DNA from 2 places in the Exiguobacterium artemiae 7-3 genome. Region 1 is predicted to be linked to the other one. Evidence: riboswitches for the same ligand, from Rfam matches in the RefSeq annotation. Region 1 holds a riboswitch; the other holds the start of a gene.

Region 1 (14,951 bases):
GGCTTTCATTGCGGCCACATATTCGACCTGTACTGTACCGTTCGCCTGCTCGATTTTTGACATCATCTGACGCATTTTTTCAATGACTTGTTGTTCTGTAATCATCTTGCTCACCTCATATGATAGATTGAATGTATTAACTGAAAAGGAAGTGTCCTCCATGATTCGTACTGCTTTAATTGGTTTTGGACTTGCCGGCGAACATCTGCATGCCCCGTATCTCACAGCACCTGATTATCAACTTGTTGCGGTTCAATCCAGTCGTCCGGAAGCAGTCGCCAACCGTTATCCTGATGTGCCGGTTTATTCTTCGCTTGAAGCGTTATTAGCTGCTGAAACGGTTGAACTGGTCGTGATCGCGACACCGAATGCCGAACATTATCCCCTCGCCAAGACCGCATTGCTCGCTGGCTGTCATGTCCTGGTCGAGAAACCGTTTACGGTCACGTTGACGGAAGCCGAACAGCTGACGAATCTTGCACGTCAGCAAAATCGATTACTGACAGTTTACCATAACCGCCGTTATACAAAAGACTTCCGTACGCTGCTCGAACTGGTGCAAGCCGACGAACTGGGAGTTGTTCAAACGTTCGAAGCACACTATGACCGCTATCGTCCGACCGTCCGGGCGCGGTGGCGGGAACAGGATGTCCCGGGCGCTGGCCTGCTTTACGATTTAGGCTCCCATTTAATTGATCAGGCGTTGATGTTATTCGGTGAACGACCGGACCGTGTTTTTTGTGATCAGACAATCCAGCGCCCGGATGGTCCGGTCGAAGACTATACGCATCTGATTCTCGCTTTCGGAACACGACGCGCCGTTCTGCATATCGGCTCACTTGTTCCGGCTCCCGGTCCTTCGCTTGCCGTCCACGGTACGAAAGCGAGTTATTTCGTCGACAGCGTCGATACGAAACGCTCGACCTATACATGGGGAAGACCCGAACAGCCGCTTGAGGAGCGTTCTTTCGTCGATTCCGGTTTTGCCGACTACTATCATGAGTTAGCGCAAGCCTTACGTCACGAGTCCCCTCTTGCCGTCACGACGGAACAAGCCCTGCTCGTCATGAAAATTATTGATTGTGCTCAAAAAAGTGTAAAAGAGGGTACATGGATAGAAGTAGAATAAAATAATCCACTTCAGACGAACAGGGGGAAAAATGCATGTTTTCAAGTACGGAACGAACCGCATGGTTAGAAGAGATGGGACAAGAATTGCTCGATGTATTGGTCATTGGTGGTGGCATTACAGGTGCAGGGATTTTACTCGATGCTCAAAGCCGGGGTATGCGGACCGGGTTGATTGAGATGCAGGATTTCGCAGAAGGCACATCAAGCCGCTCGACGAAACTCGTTCACGGGGGCTTACGTTATTTGAAGCAATTTGAAATTAAGTTAGTCGCAGAAGTCGGGAAAGAACGGGCCATCGTTTATGAAAATGCGCCTCACGTCACGACACCTGAATGGATGATGTTACCGCTTGTCGAAGGTGGGACATTCGGCAACTTTTCGACGTCGATTGGTCTGCGGGTTTACGATCAACTGGCAGGCGTCCGACGCCATGAACGACGGACGATGTTATCTAAAGAAGAAACGCTTCGTTATGAACCGCTTTTACGGTCAGAACATCTGGTCGGAGGCGGCCGTTATGTCGAATACAAAACGGATGACGCCCGATTGACGGTCGAAGTCTTAAAAGCTGCAGTCGGATACGGTGGACGCGCCGTCAACTATACGAAGGCACAATCACTTGTCTATCACAACGGAAAAGTCGTCGGGGTTGAAGTTCAGGATGTCTTAACTGGAAAGACCTATACGATTCGCGCGAAAAAAATCATCAATGCGACCGGTCCTTGGGTCGATGAATTACGCGAAAAAGACGGCTCAAAATCAGGTAAGTCGCTTCATTTGACGAAGGGAATCCATCTCGTCATCGACCAAGCCCACTTCCCACTGCAACAAGCTGTCTACTTTGATGTAGCGGATGGACGGATGATTTTTGCGATTCCACGCGAAGGAAAAACGTACGTCGGCACGACGGACACGAATTACCAAGGCGACATTCTAGAACCCGGTGTGACGGAAGAAGACCGGGACTATATCCTGGATGCGACGAATCAGATGTTCAACGTCGATTTGCACGCGGACCACGTCGAATCGACATGGTCCGGCTTACGTCCGTTGATTCATGAAGACGGCAAAGATCCGAGTGAATTATCGCGCAAAGATGAAATCTTTGTCTCGAAATCCGGATTGATGTCGATTGCCGGCGGAAAATTGACGGGCTACCGGAAGATGGCGGAACGAATCATCGATATGGTCGCCAATCAGTTCAAGGAGGAGGAGAACCGGATTTATCTCGCTTCCCGGACACACGACATTTTACTGGGCGGTGGTCATCCTGACGGCAGTAAAGGATTTGTCCGTTACTTGAAAGAACAGCAACCTAAAGGTGAAGCACTTGGACTGTCTCCAAAGGAAGCAACCTGGCTGATTCAACGTTATGGCACGGATGTCGAACGTGTCTTTGAATTGATTCGCTCGCGTGGCAGTGAAGCAGAGCGTTATCAACTTCCCCTCCACTGGTTCGGAGGACTGTTATACGGACTCGAAGCAGAACTCGTCATGCAACCGGGTGATTTCTTGAATCGACGTGCCTCTGCCGTCTTCTTTGATTATCCTAATGCTGAAAAACATGCCGACGGCGTCCTCGCCTTGATGCGAAGCGAACTCGGTTGGTCGGCAGAAGAAGAAGCTAAAGCCAATGCCAGCATCCAACGTGAGTTTGATGCGGTTCGAATCAAAACCTCTTTACCGTCTTAACCTAGTATCAGTTATCTCCTGTCACTACAAAAAAATGCGACCCCTTAACGGGATCGCATTTTTTTATTTTTCGTCTGAAGCTGCGATTTCAGTAGCCGGCATATTTCCCGGTTCCAGATTTGAGTTCTTCCGGGCAAAGGCGAAGTAAAGGACAAGTCCAATCGCCAGCCAGATGAAGAAAGCAATCCATGTTTCGAGTTTCAAGTTGAACATCAAGAAGAGACAAGAAGCGATCGCTGCAATCGGCACGTACGGCATTCCCGGACATTTAAATGCACGTGGAAGATCCGGTTGTGTTTTACGAAGGATCAAGACAGCAACAGAGATTAAAACGAATGCTGCGAGTGTCCCCATGTTGACGAGGTTTGCGATGACATCGAGTGGAACGAGTCCTGCGACTGTCGCACTACCAAGACCAATCATCCATGTTGCTTTGAACGGCGTTTTGTATTTCGGATGTACTTCTGAAAATACTTTCGGGAACATTCCGTCACGTGAGATGGCGAACGCTAAACGTACCATTCCGTATGTCATGACGAGGATGACTGTTGTGATTCCGAGAATCGCACCTAAATCGATGAAACCTGCGACCCAGTTTTGTCCTGCCATTTGAATGGCGAGTGAGACCGGGTGATCGACGCCCGCAAATTTTTGGTACGGGACGATTCCTGTCATGATGGCTGCCACGATAACGTAAAGGACTGTACAGACAGCAAGAGAACCGATGATACCACGTGGTAAGTTCTTTTGTGGCTCACGTACTTCTTCTGCTGCCGATGTGACGGCATCAAAACCGATGTAAGCAAAGAAGACGATGGCTGCTCCAGAGAAGACGCCGCCCCATCCGAATGGTGTAAATGGTGCCCAGTTCGTTGGTTCAACATAGCCGACACCGACGACGATGAACAAGACAACGACTGCTAACTTAATGATAACCATGATGTTGTTGACACGTTTTGTTTCCTTGATTCCCATCGATAACAAGCCTGTGATTGCAAGTAAAATCAGGAAGGCCGGTAAGTTGAAGAATGTTTTTGCACCTTCTACCGCACCTGGAGCTGCTGAGATTGCTGTCGGAAGATGGATCCCAAATCCGCCGAGTAAGGACTGGAAGTAACCGGACCACCCTGCCGCAACGGCACTGGAGGCGAGTCCATATTCCAAAATTAAGTTCCATCCGATGATCCAGGCAAAGATTTCTCCCATCGTGGCATACGTGTACGTGTAGACGGAACCACTGACTGGAATCGTCGAAGCGAATTCCGCATAAGCGAGTGCCGCTAACCCACAGGCAATGGCAGATAAAATGAATGAGACGATAAGACCAGGTCCTGCTGTCAATGCTCCTGTTCCGGTTAGGACGAAAATCCCCGTACCAATGATGGCGCCAATTCCTAAAAACGTTAAATCCATCGCGCCAAGATTTCGAGCAAGTCCGTTATTACGCTGACTCGCAGCAATCATAGCGGAAACATCTTTTTTCCGCGTCAAACTCATGATGATACTCCCCCTGTTGTGTGTTTAGTTCGAATTACAAAAAATGTTTTGCAATTACTTAATCCAAAATTTACGAAGTTTTCAGATAAATTGATATAGGTCATTAGACCCATTTGTGAATTGCGTTCCGCTTACATGATTTTCAAACCATCAAAAAATCCCTTCTTAAACCAGTATGAACTGGTATTCAGAAGGAATCTTTGTCTAAAAAAAGGTCTTCGAAAATAGTGTTTAACGCGTAGCTAACCAACTTAAAAACACTTGGAAATCAAGCGTTGTCCGTGCTGCATAGGCACTCGACCACCGATGAATTTGACGGGTGAATTCTGCATCCGATACCCCAATCGATTCGATGATGACGACGTCCGCATGATGGTTTAAAACTTCCATATCAATTCCTGCATCCATATCGGCCCGTGCATGGATTTTGGCGGTAATTTGACCTTGAATCGAAAGGACGTTTTCGAGGTCATACTGGCTTTTAATGTGTTTTGCTTTCAACTTTTTTTTGTATGGAGAACGTTCCCGTACATAATATTCTTTCCCCTGCATCGTTACGTAACCGAGATACGGATCTTCATGTGCCTGCATCGCCTTTTGTGAAGTGATGATACGACGACCTTGGTGAACCGTCTCCACCTCCTGCAAATAAACCGGTACAAACAAAGACGGCACAGAAGACTGGGCTTGCTTCATCTCAAGAATCAAGTCTTCATGCTCTCCGCCTTTTCCTTCGACCAAAATATAATACCGCTCAAGGCCGATCGAAGCTGTCCCGCTGTCGAGTTTATAGACGATATCCTTAATGTCGTAGAATCCGTCCTCTTGCCGATCTTCAGGATCAATCGATGCGATGTACTCCGGCCAAACGGCTTCAATGGCTGCGTAAGTCGAGGTATCGAGCCGCTTCATATCCGGTAAATCGGTGAACTGGCGTTGCCCATCGACGACCGTCGTCCGTTCTCCGAGTAATTCAGCCTTCTTTTTCTCCGCTTTTTTGATCAGCTTACGGATTGGTCCTTTCGTGTTGTCGATCGTAAAACAGACCTTGCTTGGATTTTTACCTTTGGCATATTGGCGTAAGTCATCTAAGTAATGTTGAATATAGGCGGCAATCGCCGGCTCTGCATCATACCCTGCTTCTTCCGCGAATAATTGAACGGAGACCGCCATCCGGATCAAATCGTATAAATAAGACCCGAGATAACCTTCATCAAAGTCATTGACATCATAAATGATTTCGCCCTTGGCATTGCCATGAACCCCGAAGTTTTCGAAGTGGAGATCCCCTTGAATCCAGGTTGGTGTCTCAACCGGCGTATCAAATCCGAGCGGAATGCGTGTCAAATCATAATAAAACAAATGGGAACTGCCGCGGAAAAAGAGAAACGGACTTGCACTCATCTTTTGATACTTCGTTTGCCGTGCGGCTTCATCCAGTCCACGGACTTCATGATCGTAAAAATCCAATACTTTCGCAATTGTCAGCTGCCGAATTTCTTCATAGACTTGTGTGAACATGCAAAACCCTCCTTTTTCTAGAAAAAAGACAGCAAAACGAATCCGCTTTGCTGTCTGACTGTTACCTTCATTCGAAGTGTTTTTTATATTCCCCATATCCTGCCGAATCAAGCTCTTCTACCGGAATAAACCGGAGTGCTGCTGAATTGATACAGTAGCGGAGACCGCCAAGTTCGGTCGGACCGTCATCAAAGATGTGACCAAGATGACTGTCCGCATTAGCGGAACGGACTTCTGTCCGTGTCATACCGTGTGTCGTATCGAGTTCAACTTCCATCTTGTCCTCTGAAATCGGTTTGGCGAAACTCGGCCATCCGCAATTCGAGTTAAACTTATCTTTTGACGTAAAAAGTGGAGTTCCGTCGACGATATCAACATAAAGACCCGGTCGTTCCTCATCCCAATATTCATTGCGGAAAGCCGGCTCAGTTCCGTTTTCCTGTGTGACTTTGTACTGGATCGGTGTCAGACGTTGTTTTAGTTCCTGTTCCTTGCCTTGATCCTTCCAGGCTTCCTTGACGAATTTAGCACGTCCCGATCCGACACTGTACATCTGATAACGGAACGGATTTTTTTTGTAATAATCCTGATGGTAGTCTTCCGCCGGCCAAAACGGTTTTGCCGGACGGATGTCGACGGCTACCGGACGTGAGAAACGCCCGGAGGCATCAAGCGCCGCTTTCGAACGTTCTGCCGCTTGTTTTTGTTCTTCATCGATATAAAAGATTGCCGGTTCGTACGATTGACCGCGGTCGTTGAACTGCCCGCCGCCATCCGTCGGATCGATTTGCCGCCAAAAAATTTCAAGTAACTCATCGTATGTGATGACAGACGGATTATACGTGACTTCGACCGCTTCTAAATGTCCTGTTGTTTCAGAACAGACCTCTTTGTAAGTCGGGTTTTCTGTATGACCACCTGTATAACCGGAAATGACTTGTTCGACGCCATCATATTTATGAAATGGCTTAACCATGCACCAAAAACAGCCACCTGCGAATATTGCTTTTGCCATCTAGCTTCCCCTCCTCTGTATATGCCTATTTTAACGCGTTCCGTGCCGCTACCCTACTATCTTGCTCAGTCAATCTTCGGGATTCGTTTTTAAGCGGCGCATGACAAAATAAATCGCCGCAAACACTAAAATCAATCCACCAAGCGAATACCACATGTTATTCATGCGGTACAGCATCTGATAGATCGCTAACGTTACAAGCAAAATCGCAATCGGGATGAATGCCCGTTTAAAGTGATACCAATAGTTCACTGAGGTCGCCTCCATTTTTCTTTTATCTTAAACGATTTTTTACTACTTGATACGTTTTAAGAATTATTTCTTTTTTTAACATGCATCAAAAAAGTCGACTCCGTTTGAAACGGAATCGACTTTTAACTTACGGACGCGGATGTTTCGGGAATTCCATTTCTGAATAAGGAACGACTGATGTCCGATTTTTAAATTTATGACCTAACCAGAAAGCAAGGAATAACGGAATACCAACATATGTCGCGGCGATTCCAACCCAATCAATTTGATCTGCGAGGAACGCGGCATAGTTTTGACCGACGATGACAAGGAAACAAAGTCCGAAGGCAAAGAGCGGTCCAAACGGGAAAGCAGGTGCAACGTATGGCAGGTCGCTTAACGAATGACCTTGCGCGAGGAACCCTTTACGGAAACGGTAATGGCTGATGGCGATTCCGAGCCACGCGATGAAGCCGGTCATACCGGAAGCATTCAACAACCACAGGTAGACTTGACCGCCAAACATCGAAGTCAGGAAGCAAAGTGCGCCGATTGCGCCTGTTGCGAGCAAGGCATTACGGGGTACACCGTTTTTCGAGACTTGTGCGAATAATTTCGGGGCATCACCTTGGCGTGCCAATGTATACAGCATCCGTGTCGATGCGTACATCCCAGAGTTTCCTGCTGATAAAACAGACGTCAAGATGACGGCGTTCATCAAGGCTGCCGAGAAAGCGAGACCGGCTTTTTCAAAGACGAGTGTAAACGGGCTGACTGCTACATCGGTAATATCGTTTGAAACCAGGTTCGGACTTGTATACGGAATCAACATTCCGATGACAAAAATCGCAAACACATAAAAGAGAAGAATCCGCCAAAAGACTTGTTTAACAGCTTTCGGGACATTTTTTTCCGGATCTTCTGATTCACCTGCCGCGATTCCGACAAGTTCTGTTCCCTGGAAACTGAAACCGGCAACTAAGATGATACCGATGACGGCTGGAATGCCTCCGACGAACGGTGCGTCACCTAGTGCAAAGTTTTTAAAGCCGACCGGTGCTTCTGATGTGAAGACACCAAAGATCATGGCGACTCCGACAATCAAGAAGATAATGACTGTGACAACTTTAATCATGGCGAACCAGTATTCTGCTTCACCAAATCCTTTAACGGAGAAGTAGTTCAAACCAATCATCAGTAACAAGAAGATGGCGCTGAAATAAAAACCTGGAACATCAGGGAACCAGTATGTCATGACGATTTGTGCTGCAACGAGTTCAACGGCAATCGTCACTGCCCAGTTGTACCAGTAGTTCCAACCTAACGCAAAACCAAACGACGGATCAACGAATTTTGCACCGTATGTGGAAAATGAACCGGCGACCGGCATATAAGCTGCCATCTCACCAAGACTTGTCATTAAAAAGTACACCATTAATCCGACGACGGCATACGACAACAAGGCACCGCCCGGACCGGCAGCGGCAACAGATGCACCGGATGCGATGAAGAGTCCGGTTCCGATAGCACCGCCAATCGCAATCATCGACATGTGACGGGCTTGCAGGCCACGTTTTAATCCTTCTTCGGTTGAATCGAGTTTTCTTTGGGGTTGTAAAGTATTCATCTTATTCGCTTCTCTCTTTTTTAAATTTTTGAGAGGACACTTTTTGAATCAAAAAAAACAAAAAGCGCCCTCACCTTCCAGAAGGAAGATGAGAACGCAACATAGTAAAAGGATGCGCCCCATTCTACCGTCGTGAAAGATAGCTCCCCACAAGTCATATCTGACCTGTGACAGTATTAGACCTGTTCGATCTAATCCCAATCGATCATCTTCAAAGCGATGATTGATTTCGGCAATTCTTCCTTTTCAATCACCTCATCTGCCGCTTGACGACATCCGTGACTGTACTTATAAGAACTGCAACCTCCATCCCACTGGTTGAGTGAGAACTAATTAAGTTAATTATAATTTCGTTACTACATCGTCATATTACACAAAACGTCTTTAAATTGTCAATTCTTTTTTTGAAACACCCTCTATTCATGGTAAAATTTCGTAATTTTTAGTACACTAAACTATAGAAGTTAACCGAGAGAAAGGATGTTGCTTGAATGCCACAAGAACGTGATCAACTGACCTATCGATTAGAGGAACAAATGCGGGTCATTCTCCGGACATTACGCCGTGAACTCAACCGACTATTTGAAGGAACCGCGACGCGGAGTGAATTTTTCATTTTGCGCAGTCTGTCCGAAAATGGTCCCCAACGTCCGACTCTACTCGCAGAACAGTTTGAGCTTGCGACAAGTCAGGTAACGGCTTTAACCGATCGCCTGTATAAAGCAGGCTTCGTCACTCGGACCCGTTCAACAGATGACCGGAGATCGATTGTCCTTGCTTTGACGGATGAAGGAGAAACGGCGTTTCGTGAACTCGAAGTTGTCCGCCGGAAATACCTGCAGGAACGGTTCGGCACATTGACGGAAGAGGAACTGAATGTCATGGTTCGTGTCTTCGATAAGATTCTTTTGACGATGGATGAAGAAGCCGTTTCTTCCTAAAAATTGTGTGTAAAAAATATTCAACTTATTTTTCAGACAAAGTTCACTTGACTGTGTACTTTGTCTTTTTTGTCGACTTTTCCTGTTTCACTTCACATTTTTCCATTTCTTGCCGTTAGTAAAATGAGTATACTGGAAATATGTTACGGAAATGCGTTTACGAGGAGCTGGGAGGATTTGTTGTCCATCATGAATAATTTCATCATCAATTTTTGTCTACTGTTCACAACGATCACTCTTTTGTTTCTACCCTTTCGAAACCAACCGAGGATCACCCCTAAAACACATGTAAAAACGCGACTTTTCTTAGGAGGAGCAGCCGGTCTCATCGCTGTTCTCTTGATGTTCAACAGCATTCAGATCGATGTAGCGCGGGTTGACTTACGGATTATCCCGGTCGCCATCGCTATGATGTTCGGTGGATTACCGAGCGCCATCGTAACCGGTCTGATGATTATCGGAACTCGTTTTGCGATCACACCGCTCGACCAAATCGATGCGGCGATTCTTTCGGCGATCGTCATCAGCCTGTTCATCCTCACGATTAGTGTCGTCAGACGCTACGTCCACATGACATTTTGGAATTTTGAGTTGATGATTGGCATCGGAATCTTGTGTTCTTTACCCGCCATCTATCTGTTGACCCATAGTTGGTCGACATTCTTTAAAGTATCGGTGGCATATATCTTCTTTAATTTGATTGCTGGTTTTGTAACCTATCATTTATTGACAGAACTCCGTCGCCACTTTGAGAACATTCAGTATCAACAAAAACTCGCGATGACGGATGCCTTGACCGGTCTCGCCAACCGGCGCCGGCTGGATGACTCCTTATCCCTTGTCGGATCTGCGGAAGACGGCTATTCCCTCGTCTTGATTGATATCGACTTCTTTAAACATGTCAACGATACATATGGTCACGATGCAGGCGATGATGTCTTGCGCCAACTCGGTACGACTCTTGCTTCTCTCGCCCGTCCGGACGATTTAGTCGGTCGGTATGGCGGTGAAGAGTTTTTAATCATCTTGCCGGATACGTCCGTTGATGAAGCGAAAAAAATCTCCGAGCTCGCCCGGATGACTGTCGCCCGGAATCTTTTCCCGACGACAGCGGTTCCTGATTTACAAATTACGATTTCCCTTGGTATCGCACATTCGAGCAGCTCCCACTCATCTCTTGAAGCCTTACAGCAGGCAGATAAGGCGTTATACCATTCGAAAGGCAGCGGACGAAACCGGAGTACGATTTACACCAAACAACTGGAACTCGAACAAGCCTGATCCCCGCCCTTTCGCGTCGTTCGGCGAAAGGGCGTCTTTTTTAGAGATTCTTTTGCGCTTTTCAAGTCGATTGTTCCGGAAAACCGATACTCTTGACCGTTCCCAAAACAATCATCCGGCTGAGTTGATCCGCCATATATACCGCTGAATAAGGACGGCCGTTTCGTAACCAGGAAATCAATAATCCGAGCTGTCCGCCGATCACGTAATTCAATAGTAAATCACGATCGACCAGTTGGGTTTCATTCACCGCATGTGCTTCAAACACACGTTGATAATTTTCTTTTAATGTATCCAAAAAGCGCGAAATGAACGTTTTTACCGGACCATTCAACAACATCGTCCGGTAAAATTGTTCATGTTGTTCAATATGGATAAAAAGGCGTTCGAAATAACGGCTGACCCGATCGAGCGATGGATAATCCGATGATCCGGTCCCCTGAATCCGGATTGCTTCCACAAGAAGCCGCATATGATCGTCTACAATCTGATTCATCAAATCATATTTATCTGTAAAGTGCGCATAGAAGGTCGATCGATTGACTGCCGCCCCATCCGTCAACATCTTGACTGTGATCGTCGAAAAAGGATGATGGTCAAGCAAACGAAACAATTCTTTTGTAATACGGTCACGTGACCGTTTTGGTCGTGGATCTTGTCCTGGATTCATCTACTAGAACCACCTTTTTTTGATATTGTATCCGCTCTCATCGACTTTTCCAACACTTTGTCGGAAATTGTCGGTTGTATGTTGATTCCTTCTCCATATAATTAACTATATTAACTACTCCTCCCCCAGAGGAGTATTTTTTATTTTATGACTAGGGAACTCAGAGTATACGGAAGAAAGGATGCATTTCATATCATGAACATGAAAAAAGTATTACTGATTAACATTTTGACACTGGTTGTTTTAATCGGCGGAGGCGCGATCGGCTATTACTATTACGATCAAGCGACAAGCTATGTGAAAACAGACAACGCAAAGATTGACGGAAAAATGATTACGATTGCCAGCCCCGGTGCCGGTAAACTGACAGACTGGACAGCAAAAACAGGTCAAACGCTCGACAGTGACGCGACACTTGGTCACGTCATGATGGCGCAAGCCGGTCAAAAACCGGTCAGTACAGCGGTCTCTATGCCAACAAAAGCAACAGTCGTTCAGTCGATGGCGACAGAAAACGGCGTCGTTGGAGCAGGAACACCGCTCGCTTACGGTTTTAACTTAAATGAGCTTTGGGTAACAGCAAACGTCGAAGAAACTGATATCGATGAAGTCAAAGTCGGACAGACTGTTGATGTTTATGTGGACAGCTATCCGGACACGACGTTATCCGGTGAAGTCGAACAAATCGGTATGACGACGGCTGGAACATTTTCGATGATGCCGTCTTCAAACGGAACTGCCAACTATACGAAAGTTGCGCAAGTCATTCCCGTCAAAGTCTCACTGTCACAAGAAAAATCACTCGACATTCGACCTGGTATGAATGTGACCGTCCGCATTCATAAGGATTAAGGAGGGACGTCTATGTCTACGACCTTCCTTTTTGGATACATCGCCTTTATGGTTGTCACGATCATCGGTGTCAACCTGATTGTCCGGCGTGCACGTCCAGCCGTGGCTGGTGATGTTCCTCTTGACGAGATGCAGCTCGACCATCTCGATAGCGTTCCTGTACCGCCTGCACCGCAAGTGCAAGAACGGACGCCGCTCGCGACGGCAGATATCAGTATTCCAAAAGTCTTGACGGTTCTCTTGATTGGGATGTTTATCGCGATTTTGAATCAAACGCTGATCAATGTCGCTTTACCTGTCTTAATCAACGATTTTAACGTCTCGACCTCGACAGCACAATGGTTGACGACCGGTTTCATGCTCGTCAATGGTATCTTGATTCCGATCAGTGCCTTTTTAATGCGGAGTTATACGTTCCGCCAATTGTTCCTCGTTTCCATGACGTTGTTCTTCTTCGGCTCCATCATTTGTTCGATGGCGATGAACTTTCCCGTCATGATGATCGGACGAGTCGTGCAAGCAGCCGGTGCCGGTATTTTGATGCCACTCGGTTCGAATGTCTTCATGACTCTGTTCCCGCCGCATAAACGCGGCGCGGCGATGGGGATGCTCGGAATCGCGATGATTCTTGCTCCCGCAATCGGTCCGACGATTACCGGCTATGTTATTCAGAATTACGATTGGCATGTCATGTTTTACGGAATGGCCTTTTTCGGTCTTTTGACACTGTTACTTGGTGTCGCCTGGTTCAAACTCGTGCAGCCTTTATCGAAACCGAAATTCGATGCGCTCGGTGTTGTCTTCAGTACGATCGGTTTCGGAAGCCTGTTGTACGGATTCAGTGAAGCCGGCAATGACGGTTGGGATAGCCCGCTCGTCATCAGCACGATTTTGATCGGTATCTTAGGGATTGCAGCGTTTGCCCTTCGCGAACTTTCAATGGATGATCCGATGTTGAATATCCGTGTGTTGAAAGTGCCGGAGTTTTCGTTCACTTTATTCATCAATATCATCGTCACGATGGCGTTGTTTGGCGGGATGCTCCTGCTTCCGATTTACTTGCAGAGTATCCGTGGTTTCTCACCGATTGATTCTGGTCTCTTGTTGTTACCCGGATCATTGATCATGGGGATCACGGGACCGATTGCCGGTCGACTGTTTGACCGATTCGGTATCCGACCGCTCGCGATTTTCGGATTGACGTTAATGACCTACGGAACATGGGAATTGACACAACTCGATATGAATACCTCTTACAATTCAATCATGGGCATTTATATGCTTCGGTCGTTCGGAATGGCTTTCATCATGATGCCAATCATGACAGCCGGTATGAACGCCTTACCGATGAAGATGATTCCACACGGTAATGCGACACAAAATACGTTGCGTCAGGTCGCAGGTTCGATTGGGACAGCGATTCTCGTCACGGTCATGACACGACAAACAACGGCTCACCTCGCCGATGACGCCAATCAATTTACAACACTTGATCCAACACTTTCACAGCATTTGAATGAGCTTGGACAACAGTTGGGCAGTCCGCAAGCCGCATCCGTCAGTTGGATGACGCAGTTGACGAAACAAGCCACGATCAGCGGAATCACAGATGCCTTTTGGGTTGCGACGGTCTTATCCGCACTCGCTTTGATCTTGTCGCTTTTCATGCATGGAAAAAAAGAACCAAATCTCGATTAAGACTTTTCTTGGACCCGTTGGCGGCACATCGTCAACGGGTTTTTAGTTGTTTGCCTTTGCACTTCCTTCATAAAATCGCTACACTAGGGTCATTGAGTTTCATATCTAAAAGGAGTTGCTTTATGGTTGCCTTTCTGCAGTTCTATGCTTTCATTTTCGCCTGTTGTTTCGCCTGGCAAGTAGGACGACCTTCATCCTGGTCTCAAAAGGTCACACGTGCCTTTCTAATCAGTATCAACAGTCTGTTCATCTTTTTTCGAGCGTCCGTGTCCATCTTTCTGTTGATCGGACCGTTACTGCTCGTTTCTTACGTCTTATTTCCGAACTTATTATACTTCGCAGGACCTTTGTCCATCATCATCAGCATACTTGTCATCGGCCTGCTCGACCGGCTCGTCAGCTTCGTCATCCTGCCGATTGTCCGTTCGTTCTTCCTCAAAAAAAATCGGATGATGCCGCAGATACTTGAAGCTGCACTTTATACCTTCTCGATGGGTGTTCTCCTTTATGTGAATTTGACGGTCGTACCCGGCGTGCAGATTAACGTGATGATGGCGGTTTTCTTTGGCTTCACCCTCTATTTTGCACACTACTTGTTTGCCTTGTTTCGGATTCGCCAACTTAAGAAAAAAATAGCTTCCACACCTGAAAAACGCTGATTTGAACCAGCGTTTTTTTAATTAATCATTGACAATGATAATCGTTATCAATTATATTCTAAGAGTACTTACGTCAGGAGATGATTACTATGAACGCCCGACAACTGATTTTAGAACGACGGTCTGTGCGTGCTTA
Region 2 (14,951 bases), 310 kb from region 1:
CCTCCTCCTGAATGAACTGCTCACTCAAGACGGAAAGTAAGCTACTTCTTGTAATTAATCCACGTAATTGACCCAATTTGTTGGTAACGGGTAAATAACCTGTTTCTTCATGGTTCATGACTTCAAGTACATCAAGCAACGAGTCTTGTTCATCGACGGCGACGAGTTCACCTTCCATGACGTCTTCAATCCGTACCCCTTTGTCAGGCGCCGTTTGAATATTCTTCAGTTTGACGATTCCCTGGAGGATGCGATCACGATCTGTGATCAACAGGCTGTCGACTTTTCGGCCCCGCATGATTTCAATCCCTTGCAGCAGGGTCCGTTTCCCACTGATGGAAACAGGATCTTCAATCATGATGTCCTCTGCTTTAATGAACGCCGGACTGCTCCAAATCTTATTTTTCCCAATAAAGGATTCGACGTATTCATCTTTCGGATGCCGTAAGATTTCTTCCGGTGTATCAAACTGAACGATTTCTCCATCGCGCATGATACAAATTCGATCCGCTAGTTTAATCGCTTCATCCATATCATGGGTGACGAAAACAATCGTTTTCTTGACTTCTTCCTGGAGGTTGAATAATTCTTCTTGGAGGTCATTTCGTGTGACGGGGTCAAGCGCACTGAACGGTTCATCCATTAGGATGACGTCCGGATCATTCATCAAGGCTCGGGCAAAACCGACGCGTTGCTGTTGTCCACCACTGAGTTCACTCGGGTAACGGTCAATGAATTGTTTTGGATCAAGGCCGACCATTTGCAGCAACTCTTCCGTTCGAACATCCATCTGATCGTGGTCTTTTCCTTCAAGCCCGGCAATCAATTGAATATTCTCTCGTACAGTCATGTGCGGAAAGAGACCGGTCTGTTGGATGACGTATCCCATATGACGACGTAATTCAATCGTATCCGTCTTCATGATGTCCTTTCCATTGACTAAAATCGTTCCTGACGAGGGTTCAATCAAACGATTGATCATTTTTAAGGATGTTGTTTTTCCACATCCACTCGGTCCGATGAATACAACCAGCTCGCCCTCTTTGATTTCGAGAGTCAAGCCTTTTAAGACAACGTTGTCTTTAAATTGCTTCCCGACGTTTTTAAATTCAATCATCCATTTCCACTCCTTTTACTATTTCCATATACCATATGTTCCCTATTCATTTCCGGACTAAACAATTATTTGAGTTTTTTCAGTTTGAATCCGTAAAAAATCGGGAATTATTTCCCTCTTTTTTAGTTTTTTTACTGAGAAAGGGTAATAGATAAGTAGAGACAAACGAGGCAGAGTCATCCGAGAAAAAGGAGGCGAACTACACATGCACAGCAAGTGGATTCGGATCATCATGATTATGTTAATGTCGCTTTTTCCTTTCTTCAGTTATGGTTTGACAGCAGATGCAGCGAGTTCGACATTTGTCACGAAAGGATCGACGACAAGCAAAGTCGTCGCACTGACGTTTGATGACGGTTCAGATGGTGGCAATATCACGAAGATTCTCAGCATCTTGAAAAGTAAAAACGTCAAGGCAACCTTCTTCCTGACCGGTGCAGGTGCGAACAATCACCCTCAACTGATTAAAAACATTGCAACCGCCACCCCGACGCATCAAATCGGGAACCACTCATACACGCACCCCGATTTCACGAAATTAACCGCAGCTCAAATGACAAGCGAACTGTCCAAAACCGAGACATTGATCAAATCCCTGACCGGTCGGACGACTAAACCGATTTTCCGCGCACCGTTTGGCGCCAGTAACAGCACTGTCCTTGCCGCCGTCGGCAATGCCGGATATACAAAAACGATTCAATGGAACATCGATACGACCGACTGGAAAGGCATCAGTTCAACGGCCATTTTGGCGCGTGTCGTGCCGAACGTCGTACCGGGTTCCATCGTCTTGATGCACACCGGTGTAGGAGCACCGGGTACTCCTGTCGCTCTTCCCTCGATGATTTCGCAACTCAAAGCCAAAGGATATAAATTCGTCACGATCTCCGAATTACTGAAATTGCCTCCAAGCGGCAGTAAAACGTATACGGTTAAATCGGGCGATACCCTTTATAAAATCGCGAGCCTCTACAATGTCACAGTTGCCGCTCTCGCTAAAGCTAACAACATCACGAACTACAATCTGATCACTGTCGGGCAAGTCCTTGTCATCCCGGGGACAACCCCACCTCCAACCACTACCGTCACCTATACTGTCAAAGCCGGTGACACGTTATATTCCATTGCAACGAAGTATGGCGTGACTGTCACGGCTCTTGCCAGTGCCAACAAAATCACCAATGTCAATTTGATTTCGGTGGGACAAGTCCTTGTCATTCCGAAATAACTAAAAAAACACCTTCGTCCGCTAAAGACGAAGGTGTTTTTGGGTCATTTTAAGAAGATGGAATGTTTTCCAATCCCAAATCACACTGAATCAAATCGGCATAGGTCTGGCGACGAACGACTTCACGGGAATCCCCTTCATTAACGAAGACGACGGCCGGACGTAAAAATTGATTGTAATTGCTCGCCATCGAATAGTTGTAGGCACCTGTTCCGAACACAGCCAGTGTATCTCCACTGACAGGTTCCGCTAGATCAGCTGACTCAGCGACTAAATCTCCTGATTCACACGCCGCACCAACAACCGTTACATGACGTGTTTCTCCCTTGATTCGATTGGCGATGACGGTTTCATACACAGCACCATACAGTGCCGGACGGATATTGTCCGCCATTCCGCCGTCGACTGACAGATACGTTCGGACGCCCTGCACTTCCTTGATGGCACCAACTGTATAAAGCGTCGTCCCGGCATTCGCGACGACCCAACGCCCCGGTTCAATCCCGATTCGTGGACGGTCAATCGCAAGACGCGTTGTCTCTTCATCGATGATCGCCATCACCCGCTCCATCGTTTGTTCAAAATCAAGCGGCTGATCGTCTTGCGTATAGGCAATCCCGAATCCACCGCCGAGATTCACTTCGCTTGCGATGAAGGATGTCCGTTCATGAATCGTTTCGACAAATCCCATCATCGTCCGGGCCGTCCGTTCAAACAGCTCAATCTCCTGAATCTGTGACCCGACGTGACAATGAATACCAAGCAGTACCAGGTGCTCCGCTGCCAGAATCGCTTCGACGGCTTCCAGATATGAATCGTCATGCGTCGAAAAACCGAACTTCGTGTCGACACCACCGGTCTGAATTTTCGTGTGAGCCCCGCCAATGACTTGCGGCACGATCCGAATCAGGACGTGGACCGTTTGACACGCTTCTGCGGCAATCTGATTGAGTTGGGCGATTTCTTCATAATGATCGATGACGATTTTCCCGACACCCTCTTCGACGGCATACCGTAAATCCTGAGTCGATTTGTTCGAGCCGTGGAAATAAATCCGTTCCGCCGGCACACCTGCTTTACGGGCGATGAATAGTTCACCGCCTGTCACGACGTCAATGCCAAGACCATGTCGGACGACTTGCTGGTAAACGGCACCAATCGTCAAGGCTTTAGAAGCAAACGAGGCGTACGTATTCGGAAATTTTTCTAAAAAGGCATCGCGTACGGTCGCCAGACGGTCCGTCAATTCACGTTCTGCCATGATATAGAGTGGTGTCCCGTATTGTTCGGCGAGCTTTGTTGCTTCCACCCCGTCAATCTGTAGTGCATTGTTTTGTTCCGTCAAATATTGGCTTCCGTACATCTGAATTCCCCCTTATAAATAACGATGTGTTAAACGCCACGAACGGGCGCACATCTGCTCCGAATTATTGGCTGTCCCGGTCCGGGTGATATCATCGATTTCAATACCATCGCCGTATAACACCACTTTATCACCAATCTCAACCGTCGAATCCACGGCAATGAACGTATGACTCATAAACAACTTACTGATGATCGGATAACGTTTCCCGTTGATAATGACGGGCAGTGAGGACCGTCCGCGAACGACCCCGTCCCCGTACCCGACCGGCAGAACCGCAACACGAATCGCTGTCGGTGCCGTATACGACGTACCGTAGCCGACGTGTTCGCCTGCTTCCACTTGACGAATCTCAACGACTTCCGTCGTCATCCGGAGCGATGGCACGAGCCAGTCCATTTTTTCAATCGGTGAGTAACCGAACAGGAAGATGCCGGGCCGGACGTAATTGCAACAGGCAAGGCGCGGATCATGTTTGACGATCGTTGCACTGTTTTCGGCATGGATGTATGTGAACGCGTGTTTCTCCTGTAACGGATTCCCGATTTTGAGGAATCGTTCGACTTGACCGTCATGATCGGCTCCCGGCTCATCGGCAAGCGGGAAATGCGTATAGAGACCCGTCATGATCAGTTCCTGCTCCTGTACGGTTTCGAGCACTGCTAACGCTTCTTCCAGCGAACTGACACCAAAACGGTTCATCCCGACATTTATTTTTAGATGAAGTTCAATTCCCGATAAATCCGCCTGATGGCGTTGCAGCCAATCGAGCGAAGGAATTCCGAGCGCTACTCCGTGCAAGCGGACCTCTTTGAAGTGCGATGCCGGATTCATCGCCAGGACATAACTGTCTGGAAAATTCGTTTTGATTTCAATTGCTTCGTAGACTTCTGCCACTGCGAAATGCCGGACACCGGCTTCCATCAATGTGGCAACCATCTCAATCATTCCTAAGTTATAAGCATTGTTTTTGACGACGGCAAAAATCTGCTTATTGGACCGGGCGAAAACCGATGCGACATTATGCCGCACCGCTTCCCGATCGATTGTAACGATAGTTCGTGAACTCATTATTCTGCGATGGCTGGTGTCACGTAAGTCAACCACGATGCATATTGTGGCAGTTGACCCGAGACCGCTTGACGGTAAAGACCAAGTAACTCATCTGCGACAGCCCGTGTTCCGCCGTTGATGACGATATGATCAATTTCACCGACACTTGTGATTTCTGCAGCCGTACCTGTTAAGAAGATTTCGTCTGCAACGTATAACTCATCACGGCCGATGTGACGCTCGACGACCGGATATCCCTGATCCTGTGCGAGACGCATGATGACTTGACGTGTGATCCCGTCCAATACTGAACAATCGAGTGAAGGCGTGTAGATCGTGCCGTTTTTCAACATGAACAAGTTGGCAACACTCGCTTCACTGACATTTCCGTTCATATCAAGGGCAATCGCCTCATCAAATCCATCACGAAGTGCTTCCCCTTTTAAGAGTTGCGAGTTCATGTAGTTGGCGGCAGCTTTTGCCTGCATTGGCATCATCGTTGACGAAACACGGCGGTAAGAAGCGACTTTCGCCCGGATACCGGTACCTTTGTCAAAGTATTCACCAAGTTCCCAACAAGAAATACCGACGTGAACCGTCGTATCTTTTGCCATCAATGCCTGCCACGGTGTACCGAGGAAAACAAACGGGCGGATGTAACAAGACTCAAAGCCGTTTTTGGCGACAAGATCAATCGTCGCTTGAACAAGTTCTTCCACTGTATAAGGAATCGTCACGTGATAGAACGCGCAACTGCGGAACAGACGTTCAATGTGTTCCGTCAATTGGAAAATCGCCGGACCATCCGGTGTCGCATACGCACGGATGCCTTCAAAAAATCCGCTTCCGTAATGAATCGCATGGGACATGACGCTCGTATTTGCCTCTTTTGGATCATGAAAAACCCCGTCTAACCAAATTGCTTCTCCATACTGTGTATCCACTGCCATGTGTTTTCCTCCTCTTCGACGTCAATCAGAGTGAACGTAAATCATCCACCAGTTGCGTCTTCTCTGCTGTTTTTGCATCTTTCTGTTTGATGACACGTGCTGGCGTACCAGCCACTACGCTGCCTGCAGGAACGTCTTCTGTGACGACACTGCCTGCTGCGACGACCGCATCTTTTCCGACGCGGACACCTTCTAGGATGACGGCATTCGCTCCGATTAAGACACCATCTTCAATGATGACCGGTGTTTTTGAAGGTGGTTCAAGAACCCCTGCGACCACGGCACCGGCGCCGACATGAACGTTTTTGCCGATTGTGCCACGTGCTCCGACAACGGCGTTCATATCAATCATTGTACCATCTCCGATTGATGCACCGATATTAATGATTGCGCCCATCATGATGACCGCGTTATCGCCGATGACGACATGATCGCGAATCCATGAACCCGGTTCGATCCGGGCATTCAAATGACGTGTATCAAGCATCGGCACGGCACTGTTGCGGCGGTCATATTCGACATGCACTTCAGTAATCCGGTCTGCATATTCTTCTAAGAAAGTTGAAGCAAGTCCTGCATCAGCGAAGAAAATTTTTGATTGATCCGTTCCGAATGCCGTCGCTCCTTCAATCGTCAGTCCTGCCAAGTCACCATTGACGTATAGTTTAACCGGTGTTTGTTTTTTAGCATCTTTAATGAATTTTGCAATTTCATAAGCATCAGTTAATAACATGTGAATCCTCCTGTGTGTAAAGCGTCTCCAGTGTATAGAGTCCCGCTGATTTTTGAATGAGCGCTTCCGCTGCCTTGATTGCACCTGAAGCGAATACTTTTTTGGATAACGCCGTGTGTTTGATTTCGATCAACTCATCGACACCCGCAAACAATACTTCATGTTCGCCGAAAATCGTTCCCCCACGCATCGAGTGCATCCCGATTTCGTTTGGCTCCCGCTTCTCACGCGTCGACTCCCGTTCGTAGACAGGTTGGACATTTCGTAAATCCTGGATGGTCCGGAGCAACAGCTCCGCCGTCCCGCTCGGTGCATCGACTTTTTGATTGTGGTGTTTCTCAAGCAGTTCGATGTCGAATGCTCCGGCGAGCGGAACGAGTGTTTTTAACAGCTGTTGCATCATCGCGATTCCAAACGACATGTTATACGATTGGAAAATCGGAATTTGTGTCGAAGCATCGCGAATCGTCTGCAGTTCCGCTTCCGAGAAACCCGTCGTCGCAATGACGAGTGGTGTCTTCGTTTTAATCCCATAAGCAAGCAAGTCCGGCAAAAGACTCGGATGTGAGAAGTCAATGATTGCATCGACCGATTCCGTCATCTCGGCGAGCGTGCCGTATGAGGGAACACGTTCCGCCGTTTTCGTTTTGTCGATGACGGCGACGACAGCATCCGGTGCCAGTTCATGCACGTAATGTCCTGTCGCTCCGTATCCGTGAATGGCGAGTCTCATCCAACCACTCCTTTATAACTCCGCATCGTCTCAAGCAGGTGCGCATGTCCCGCTTCCGACTGACGGACGAGCGGCAGACGGGGAGCACCAACAGCAATTCCGATTTCTTCAAGTGCTGCTTTGACGGGAATCGGATTGACATCGCTGAACAAGGCGGAAATGACGGGCATCAGATCACTCTGAATCCGGCGTGCCGTGTCGTAGTCATTTGCGAGCAGGGCTTCTGCCAAAGCTTGCGTCTCAGCTGGATACGGATTCGACAAGACGGAAATCACGCCTTGTGCCCCCCATGCCATATAAGGAAGAATTTGATCATCGTTACCGCAGAAGACTGCAAAGCCATCTGGTAAGGCCGTCATCAATTCCCCCATGAAACTGACGTCTCCACTTGCTTCTTTAAACGCTTGGATGTTCGGATGTTTGGCAAGTGTGACGGCTGTTTCGACGGAAATCGCGACCCCTGTCCGTGACGGAACATTGTAGAGCATGATTGGCAAATCGACTGCATCCGCAACCGCCGTGAAGTGGGCGACGAGTCCTGCTTGCGATGTCTTATTGTAGTAAGGTGTGACCAGCATGGCAGCATCCGCACCGAGTCGGGCTGCCGTCTGTGTTTTTTCAATCGTTTGAGCCGTATTGTTCGTTCCTGTTCCGGCAATGACCGGGACACGTCCAGCTGTCACGCGGACTGCCGTTTCAAGTAACGTTTCAAACTCTTCATTCGTCAACGTTGACCCTTCTCCGGTCGTTCCCCCGACGACTAACGCTTGAATGTTCGCTGCGAGTTGTTGTTCGATCAGTTGTTCAAATACCGCTAAATCCAGCTCACCGGTTGATGTAAATGGTGTAGCCAGTGCTGTTCCTGCTCCTTTAAACATATCGGATTCCTCCTCGTTTCTTACGAATGGATTGAACTTTCAAGTGCTTGACGCGCTACTTGGACAGCGTTCGAAGCGGCCCCTTTACGGATATTATCGGCAACACACCAGATATGGAACGTATTGGCGAGACTTTGATCCTGACGAATTCGTCCGACATAGACGTCGTCTGTTCCGCTTGCATCAAGCGGCATCGGATATTGGTTTTGACTGACATCATCGACCAAAACGACGCCTGGTGCTTCAGCTAATGCGGCGCGGATGGCTGCAACGCTTGTCTCCTGCTCGAATGTCACGTTGATCGCGACAGAATGAGAGTTCGTGACCGGGACACGAACACATGTCGCACTGACCGGTAACTCCGGTAACTGGAAGATTTTCCGCGTTTCGTCAATCATCTTCTGTTCTTCTTTCGTATAGCCGTCCGGTAAGAACACATCGATATGCGGCAGGATATTATCGTAAATCGGATGCGGATAGTTGACCGGTTCTTCGCCGCGGCTTCCGCGGGCTAAATCCTCGATTCCTTTTTGACCGGAACCGGACACGGCTTGATACGTCGTATAGTTAACACGTTTCAAACCAAATTGTTGAAGTGGTGCTAGGGCGACGACCGATTGAATCGTCGAACAGTTCGGGTTGGCAATCAAACGGTCATTTGGTCCGATTGCTTGCGGATTCACTTCCGGTACGACAAGCGGGATATCGGCCTGCATCCGGAAGGCGCTTGAATTGTCGACGACCAGTGTGCCTGCTGCAGCCAGTAACGGTGCATACTGCTCACTGATGCTGCCGCCTGCTGCAAACAGCGCCACATCGATGCCGTCTTCCGTGATCCGTTCAGATAATGCTTGAATCGTGACGTCCTGTCCTTTGAACTGGACGGTTTTCCCGGCAGAACGGGCTGAAGCGTACGCTGAAATCTGACGAACCGGAAAGTCGAGTTCCGCCAGGACTTGTAACATTTTTTGACCAACGGCGCCGGTTGCGCCAATGACTGCGACATGATACATATGATTTCCTCCTTACAGGTCGAATGCTTGAGCGATTGCTGCGACGGTCCGTTCGATGTCAGCTTGGGCAATCGTATATGAGATGCTGATCTCTGATGTTGTAACCTGATAAAACGTGATGTTTTCGGCCCGGAAAATCGCAAATAATTTCGAAGCGACGCCGGTTGCATCCCGCATGCCGATTCCGACGACCGATAATTTGGCATGTTGGTTATGACGATCGACTTTGACGGTCGGGAAACGATTGATGATATCCTGCAAAGCCTCTTCCAAAAACTCTTCTTCGTCTAACGGACAAGAGAAGGAAAGGAAGATGTCACTGTCAAACGTCGTCTGACTGATCATATCAATGTTGACGTGGCGACCTGACAACAGTTCAAAGATATCCGCGACCGCTGAATTCGTCTGTGGAACGTGTTTGATTGATACCGTCAGGACGTTTTTCGTCACACTGACACTCGTTACTGCTTTCTGTTCCATCGTTTCCGTTGCCTCCATAATCCAAGTCCCTCTTTTCGATTCTAGTGTTTTTCCGACGAAGATGTGGACGCCGTATTTTTTACCGAGTTCGACACTGCGCATCTCCATGACTTTTGAGCCAAGAGCACTCATTTCCATCATCTCATCGTATGAAATGTGCGGAATCGGCTGCGCTGCAGCATGAATCCGTGGATCTGCCGTATAGACACCGTCAACATCCGTATAGATCTCACAACGTTTATCAAGGACGGCTGCTAAGGCAACGGCTGTCGTATCTGATCCGCCGCGTCCGAGCGTCGTGACATCCCCCAGTTCATTGACCCCTTGGAAACCGGCGACGATGATCACATCGTAGGTTTCAAGTTTTTTCCGGAGCAGTTCACCGTCGATTTGTTTGATTTTACTTTTCGTATGCAGCCCCATCGTACTGATGCCGGCTTGGGCTCCCGTTTGCGACAAGGCTTTTGTCCCAAGTGAATTCAGCGCGATGCTGAGTAACGAAATCGTCTGTTCTTCTCCGATTGCAAGCAGACGATCCAGTTCGCGCCGTTCCGGCCGGTCCGTAATGGCTTGGGCTTGCGCAATCAATGAATCCGTCATTTTCCCCATCGCTGACACGACGACGACTAATTTCTCCCCTTGATCCGTCCGATTCTTCAAATAATTCGCAATTGACTGAATCTGTTCGACAGTCGCAACCGAACTACCACCAAATTTAAGTACAGTTGTCACAATCCTATCTCCTTTTGTCCCGAAACAGAAAAAAACGACGGGCCGGTAGGAGCGTTCCTACGGCCCGTCGTTATCACGATCGGACAAACGATGACAGTGTCATTCGTTCTTTTACGTAAGATAGCGCTCCGAAACGTGGGTTTCGGCAGTACAACGGATCTTAACCGTTGTACCAGCAATCAAGAAAAAGCATTTTCCTGTTCACTTCGGCGGATTTCCCCTTTCACATCACTTGGCATGCTTGCCTTTATAAGTGTTGCTACTGATGTCATCCGCGCCTCTATCTGTCGGTTGTTAGTTACAGTTATAGCAAACATTTTTTGTTAAATCCAGTGATTTGCCAAACTTTTTTTGAATTTTATAATTTTTCAAGGTACTTCTTCGCTAATGTGAGTTGTTCCCGGACGGCTGTAAAACCGGTCCCGCCGTAGCTTCCCCGTCGTGCGACGGCTTGAACCGGATCGAGCAACGGATAGACATCTTCCGCAATGACCGGATGGAACGTCTGATACGTCGACAGCGTCAAATCTTTTAAGAAACATCCGCTCTGCACACAATGTAAGACGGCTTTCCCGACGATTTCATGCGCTTCCCGGAACGGAATCCCTTTTGTGACCAGATAATCTGCCAGTTCCGTTGCATTCGAGAAGTCTTGCATCGTCGCCTTCTTGAGCGCTTCTGTCTTAAACGTAGCGGATTCGATCATCCCTGTAAAAATTTGAACGGATTGTAATACGGTATCAGCGGTATCAAAGACACCTTCTTTATCTTCCTGCATATCTTTATTGTAGGCGAGCGGCAGAGCCTTCATCGTCGTCAGAAAGCCCATCAGGTTACCATAGACACGTCCTGTTTTACCGCGAATCAGTTCTGCAAAATCCGGATTTTTTTTCTGCGGCATCATACTCGATCCCGTTGAAAACGCATCGGATAATTCGATGAATGAAAACTCCTGCGAAGCCCAGATGATGATTTCTTCGCAAAAGCGTGACAAGTGCATCATCACGGTTGAGGCGATACCGAGATACTCGATGACGAAGTCCCGGTCCGAGACCGCATCCAGACTATTCGGATAGACCTGTTCAAAACCAAGCAGCTCAGCTGACTTGAACCGGTCAATCGGGAAAGTCGTTCCCGCCAGTGCCCCGGCACCGAGCGGCGACATCCGGATCCGCTTTAAGTTATCCGTCAATCGATCGGCATCCCGTTCAAACATCCAAAAGTAAGCAAGCAGATGGTGCGCCAGTGAAATCGGCTGCGCCCGTTGCAGATGGGTGTAACCCGGCATGACCGTCTCGACATGTTGCTCCGCTTGTTCCGTAATGACGGATTGCAGGTTACGGATGCTGGTCAGGAGTTCGAGAACATGTTGCTCCATCCAAAGATGAAGATCGGTCGCAACCTGATCGTTTCGACTGCGGGCTGTGTGCAGCTTCCCGGCAACGGGACCAATCTGTTCCGTCAGCAACCGCTCAAGATTCATATGGATGTCTTCATCAACCGTCGTGTAGACGTGCTGATCGAGTGTCGTTTGTAACTGTTTCAGCCCGGCTTCGATTTGTTGCCACTCGGTTTTCTCAAGAATTCCTTGTTCATGCAACATCTGTGCATGGGCCAGGCTGCCTTGCAAATCAACGGCTGCTAATTTCTGATCAAATGAAATCGATGCCCCGAAGGCCTCCGCTTGAGCGGAAGCACTTTCCGTAAAACGTCCGCCCCATAGTTTCGTCATTTTTTCACGCCTTCCTGACGATGGACACTGGCATGTGTCGCAATCGCAAGACCGTGCAATTTAATGAATCCTTTCGCTGCTTCGTGATCAAAGGCATCTTCTTTTGTATAGGTCGCGAGTTTTTCGTCGTAGAGCGAAACGGCTGACTGACGTCCTGTGACGGTTGCGTTTCCTTTATAGAGTTTGACACGGACTTCGCCGGTCACGTCCTGTTGCGTCGCCGTCAAGAAGGCTTTGAGTCCTTTTGTCAGCGGAGCATGGAACAATCCGTTATAAATCGTTTCTGCATATTGTTTGCTGAGAATCGGTTTAAAGTGGGCAACATCTTTTGTCAATGTGATGGTCTCAAGGGCTGCATGTGCTTTGAGTAAGACCGTTGCACCCGGGCACTCATAGACTTCACGTGACTTGATCCCGACCAAACGGTTCTCGACATGGTCAATCCGTCCGACGCCGTGTGCACCGGCGATAATATTCAGTTCGGTAATCAATTTTGCCAGTGGATACGCTGTCCCATTGATGGAAACCGGGACACCTGCTTCAAAACCGATAATGACTTCTTCCGCCTGATCCGGTGCGTCTTCCGGTGCGACCGTCAGGGCATATGCATCTTGCGGCGGCTCTGTCCATGGATTTTCAAGAACGCCACATTCATTACTGCGTCCCCATAAGTTCATGTCGATTGAATACGGGCTGTCGAGATTGATCGGAATCGGCACATCATTTTCTTTTGCATAGGCGATTTCTTCTTCACGTGACCATTTCCATTCCCGAACCGGCGCGATGACTTCGAGTGAGGGATCAAGCGCAGCAACCGAAACTTCGAACCGGACTTGGTCGTTTCCTTTTCCGGTACAGCCGTGGGCGACTGCTGTGGCACCGTGGGCATGCGCCACTTCGACCAGTTTTTCAGCAATCAACGGACGAGATAAAGCGGAAATCAGAGGATAGGCGCCTTCATAATGCGCACCATACTGAAGGGCTGGCAAAACAAAGTCATTCGCGAATTCGTCTTTGACATCAAGAACAATCGATTCGATCGCACCGACGAGTAACGCTTTTTCTTTGATGACCGACAAATCTTTTCCTTCGCCGACATCCATACACAATGCGACGACGTCATAATCCTTGCTCAACCATTTGATGGCGACTGAAGTATCCAGTCCACCCGAATACGCTAAAATCAATTTTTGTTTTGTCATTCTTATTTCCTCCTTGAATTCGGCTGTATCTATCTGTATAAAAATTCACTATGAATTATATATATACATAGACTTTCAAAAAAAGAAACCCTTTTTTCAGGATTTCTCAAAAAATCAGCGTTAAATTTTTTTCTCCATCGTCCGGTGCGGGATGCCGGCATCGTCAAATTCATCGGAAACAATCGCATAACCTAGCCCTTGATAAAACGGAATTGCCTGGACCTGGGCACCGAGTGTCAAAATCGTCCGATCTTCACGGCGGGCAATCCGTTCCATCGCCTGCATCAGTTCGCCGCCATACCCTTTTCCTCTTGTCGCAGCAAGTGTCGCGACACGTTCGACCTTCATCCGTTGCTCGTCATACGGGCGGGTCCGCCCCGTCGCTACCGGACGGTTCATCTCATCGAGGACAAGCAAATGAATCGCTGTTTCATCGTGTGTATCATATTCCAAATGGCGCGGAACCCCTTGTTCCTCGACAAAAACACGTTCCCGGATCATTCGGACCGCTTGCTGCTGTTCTGCTGTTTTCACTTGAATCACTGTCATGTATGTAATTCCTCCTTTAATGCTTCTACATAAGCTTGTGCCTCTTCATACGTCTGGAACAATGCCTGGGCATTGTTTTCACTTCCACCGCCACGTCCATTAAACTGCTTTAGATGTGTTTTGGCAAATTGTCCGAGATGAATCGAGCCGGCACTGCACATGAATAATTTTTTAGCTGTCTCGTTCCAGACGAATCCTGTCCGTCCTGCTTCGGCTAGAGCTTTCAGCAGTTTTTCTGAAAAGCGGATGTCCTCTTGACCATGTCGTACGGTGAGAACCGGTTCGTCTGTCGCCAGGATTTGTTTCAAGACCGTTTTGACATGCATATCTTCAGTCTGTCCGATCTGACGGTTCAGACGCACTTGCTCCTGCTTCAGTTCCTCCACGACGAGATGGACCTGGTCTTTTTTAGCAGATAATGCACGTGCAGTCTCTGCTAAGACACGCCGTTCGGTCGTCAGTAATCGAAATGCCCGGTCTTTCGCCACATACGCCAAGCGGATATTTCCCCGAACCTTTTCCAGTCCTGTGAATAAAATCAGTTCCAATTCCGATGTCGAGGCCAGATGTGTCCCTCCGCAGGCACTATAATCGAGTTCACCGATTTGAACGACTCGGATTTTCCCTGTTACCTGTGGTGTTTTTCTTAAGGGTAACTGGAGTGCCGCTTCTTCTGTATACTCTGTCGCCGTGATTGGCAGTTTGGCTTGAATCACCGTCCGCAACCGTTCCTCCAGACGCCCTTGAAGAGTGTCGTCCCATGCATCAAGATTGAGATCCAGGGTCGATTCTTCCGTACCGGTCCGAAAACTGATTGTCTTGATTTGGAACTCGTCTTGAAGAATCGCGGAAATGACGTGTTGCGCCGTATGTTGCGCCGCGTGATCGGTTCGAATGACATCATCGACTTCACCCTGCACTTCGGTTTTAAGAAGCGGACTTTCGAGGCGATGCCAGACGTGTCCATCTTCAAGCTGAACATCTAGGACGGGAATACCGTTTAGCGTGCCCCGATCAGCAGGCTGTCCCCCACTCTCCGGATAAAAGTAACTTTGTTGTAGCGTCACCCAGTATCCTTGTTCGTCCTTCGTACCCGTCACGATTGATTCGAAGGTCCGGACGTCCGGATAAATTTGCTCAGAACGCATCTTCATTCCACCTTTTTGTACTGAATTTGCTTCTATTATG

What was found. Region 1 has a riboswitch for lysine ahead of P402_RS0115660 (amino acid permease). Riboswitches for the same ligand answer to the same signal wherever they lie in the genome.
Region 2: linked by a shared signal. The riboswitch ahead of P402_RS0114145 (aspartate kinase) and the one ahead of P402_RS0115660 (amino acid permease) in region 1 are both predicted to bind lysine.

The regions. Positions count from the first base shown of each region.
Region 1 is NZ_KK211190.1:2,837,189-2,852,139, forward strand. Features, by position in the region: gene P402_RS0115625 (DUF5327 family protein) at 1-105, opposite strand, end outside; gene P402_RS0115630 (Gfo/Idh/MocA family oxidoreductase) at 161-1,129, shown strand; gene P402_RS0115635 (glycerol-3-phosphate dehydrogenase/oxidase) at 1,165-2,823, shown strand; gene P402_RS0115640 (amino acid permease) at 2,887-4,320, opposite strand; gene P402_RS0115645 (DUF2252 domain-containing protein) at 4,552-5,841, opposite strand; gene msrA (peptide-methionine (S)-S-oxide reductase MsrA) at 5,909-6,856, opposite strand; gene P402_RS0115655 (hypothetical protein) at 6,926-7,108, opposite strand; gene P402_RS0115660 (amino acid permease) at 7,236-8,714, opposite strand; lysine riboswitch at 8,847-9,031, opposite strand; gene P402_RS0115665 (MarR family winged helix-turn-helix transcriptional regulator) at 9,206-9,655, shown strand; gene P402_RS0115670 (diguanylate cyclase) at 9,845-10,936, shown strand; gene P402_RS0115675 (TetR/AcrR family transcriptional regulator) at 10,998-11,606, opposite strand; gene P402_RS0115680 (HlyD family secretion protein) at 11,802-12,458, shown strand; gene P402_RS0115685 (DHA2 family efflux MFS transporter permease subunit) at 12,471-14,156, shown strand; gene P402_RS0115690 (hypothetical protein) at 14,279-14,815, shown strand; gene P402_RS0115695 (nitroreductase family protein) at 14,905-14,951, shown strand, end outside.
Region 2 is NZ_KK211190.1:2,523,529-2,538,479, forward strand. Features, by position in the region: gene P402_RS0114100 (ABC transporter ATP-binding protein) at 1-1,117, opposite strand, end outside; gene P402_RS0114105 (LysM peptidoglycan-binding domain-containing protein) at 1,323-2,345, shown strand; gene lysA (diaminopimelate decarboxylase) at 2,395-3,708, opposite strand; gene alr (alanine racemase) at 3,721-4,779, opposite strand; gene P402_RS0114120 (branched-chain amino acid transaminase) at 4,779-5,711, opposite strand; gene dapD (2,3,4,5-tetrahydropyridine-2,6-dicarboxylate N-acetyltransferase) at 5,737-6,444, opposite strand; gene dapB (4-hydroxy-tetrahydrodipicolinate reductase) at 6,431-7,177, opposite strand; gene dapA (4-hydroxy-tetrahydrodipicolinate synthase) at 7,174-8,055, opposite strand; gene P402_RS0114140 (aspartate-semialdehyde dehydrogenase) at 8,076-9,068, opposite strand; gene P402_RS0114145 (aspartate kinase) at 9,081-10,280, opposite strand; lysine riboswitch at 10,394-10,571, opposite strand; gene argH (argininosuccinate lyase) at 10,639-12,012, opposite strand; gene P402_RS0114155 (argininosuccinate synthase) at 12,009-13,214, opposite strand; gene P402_RS0114160 (GNAT family N-acetyltransferase) at 13,335-13,763, opposite strand; gene P402_RS0114165 (alanyl-tRNA editing protein) at 13,760-14,911, opposite strand.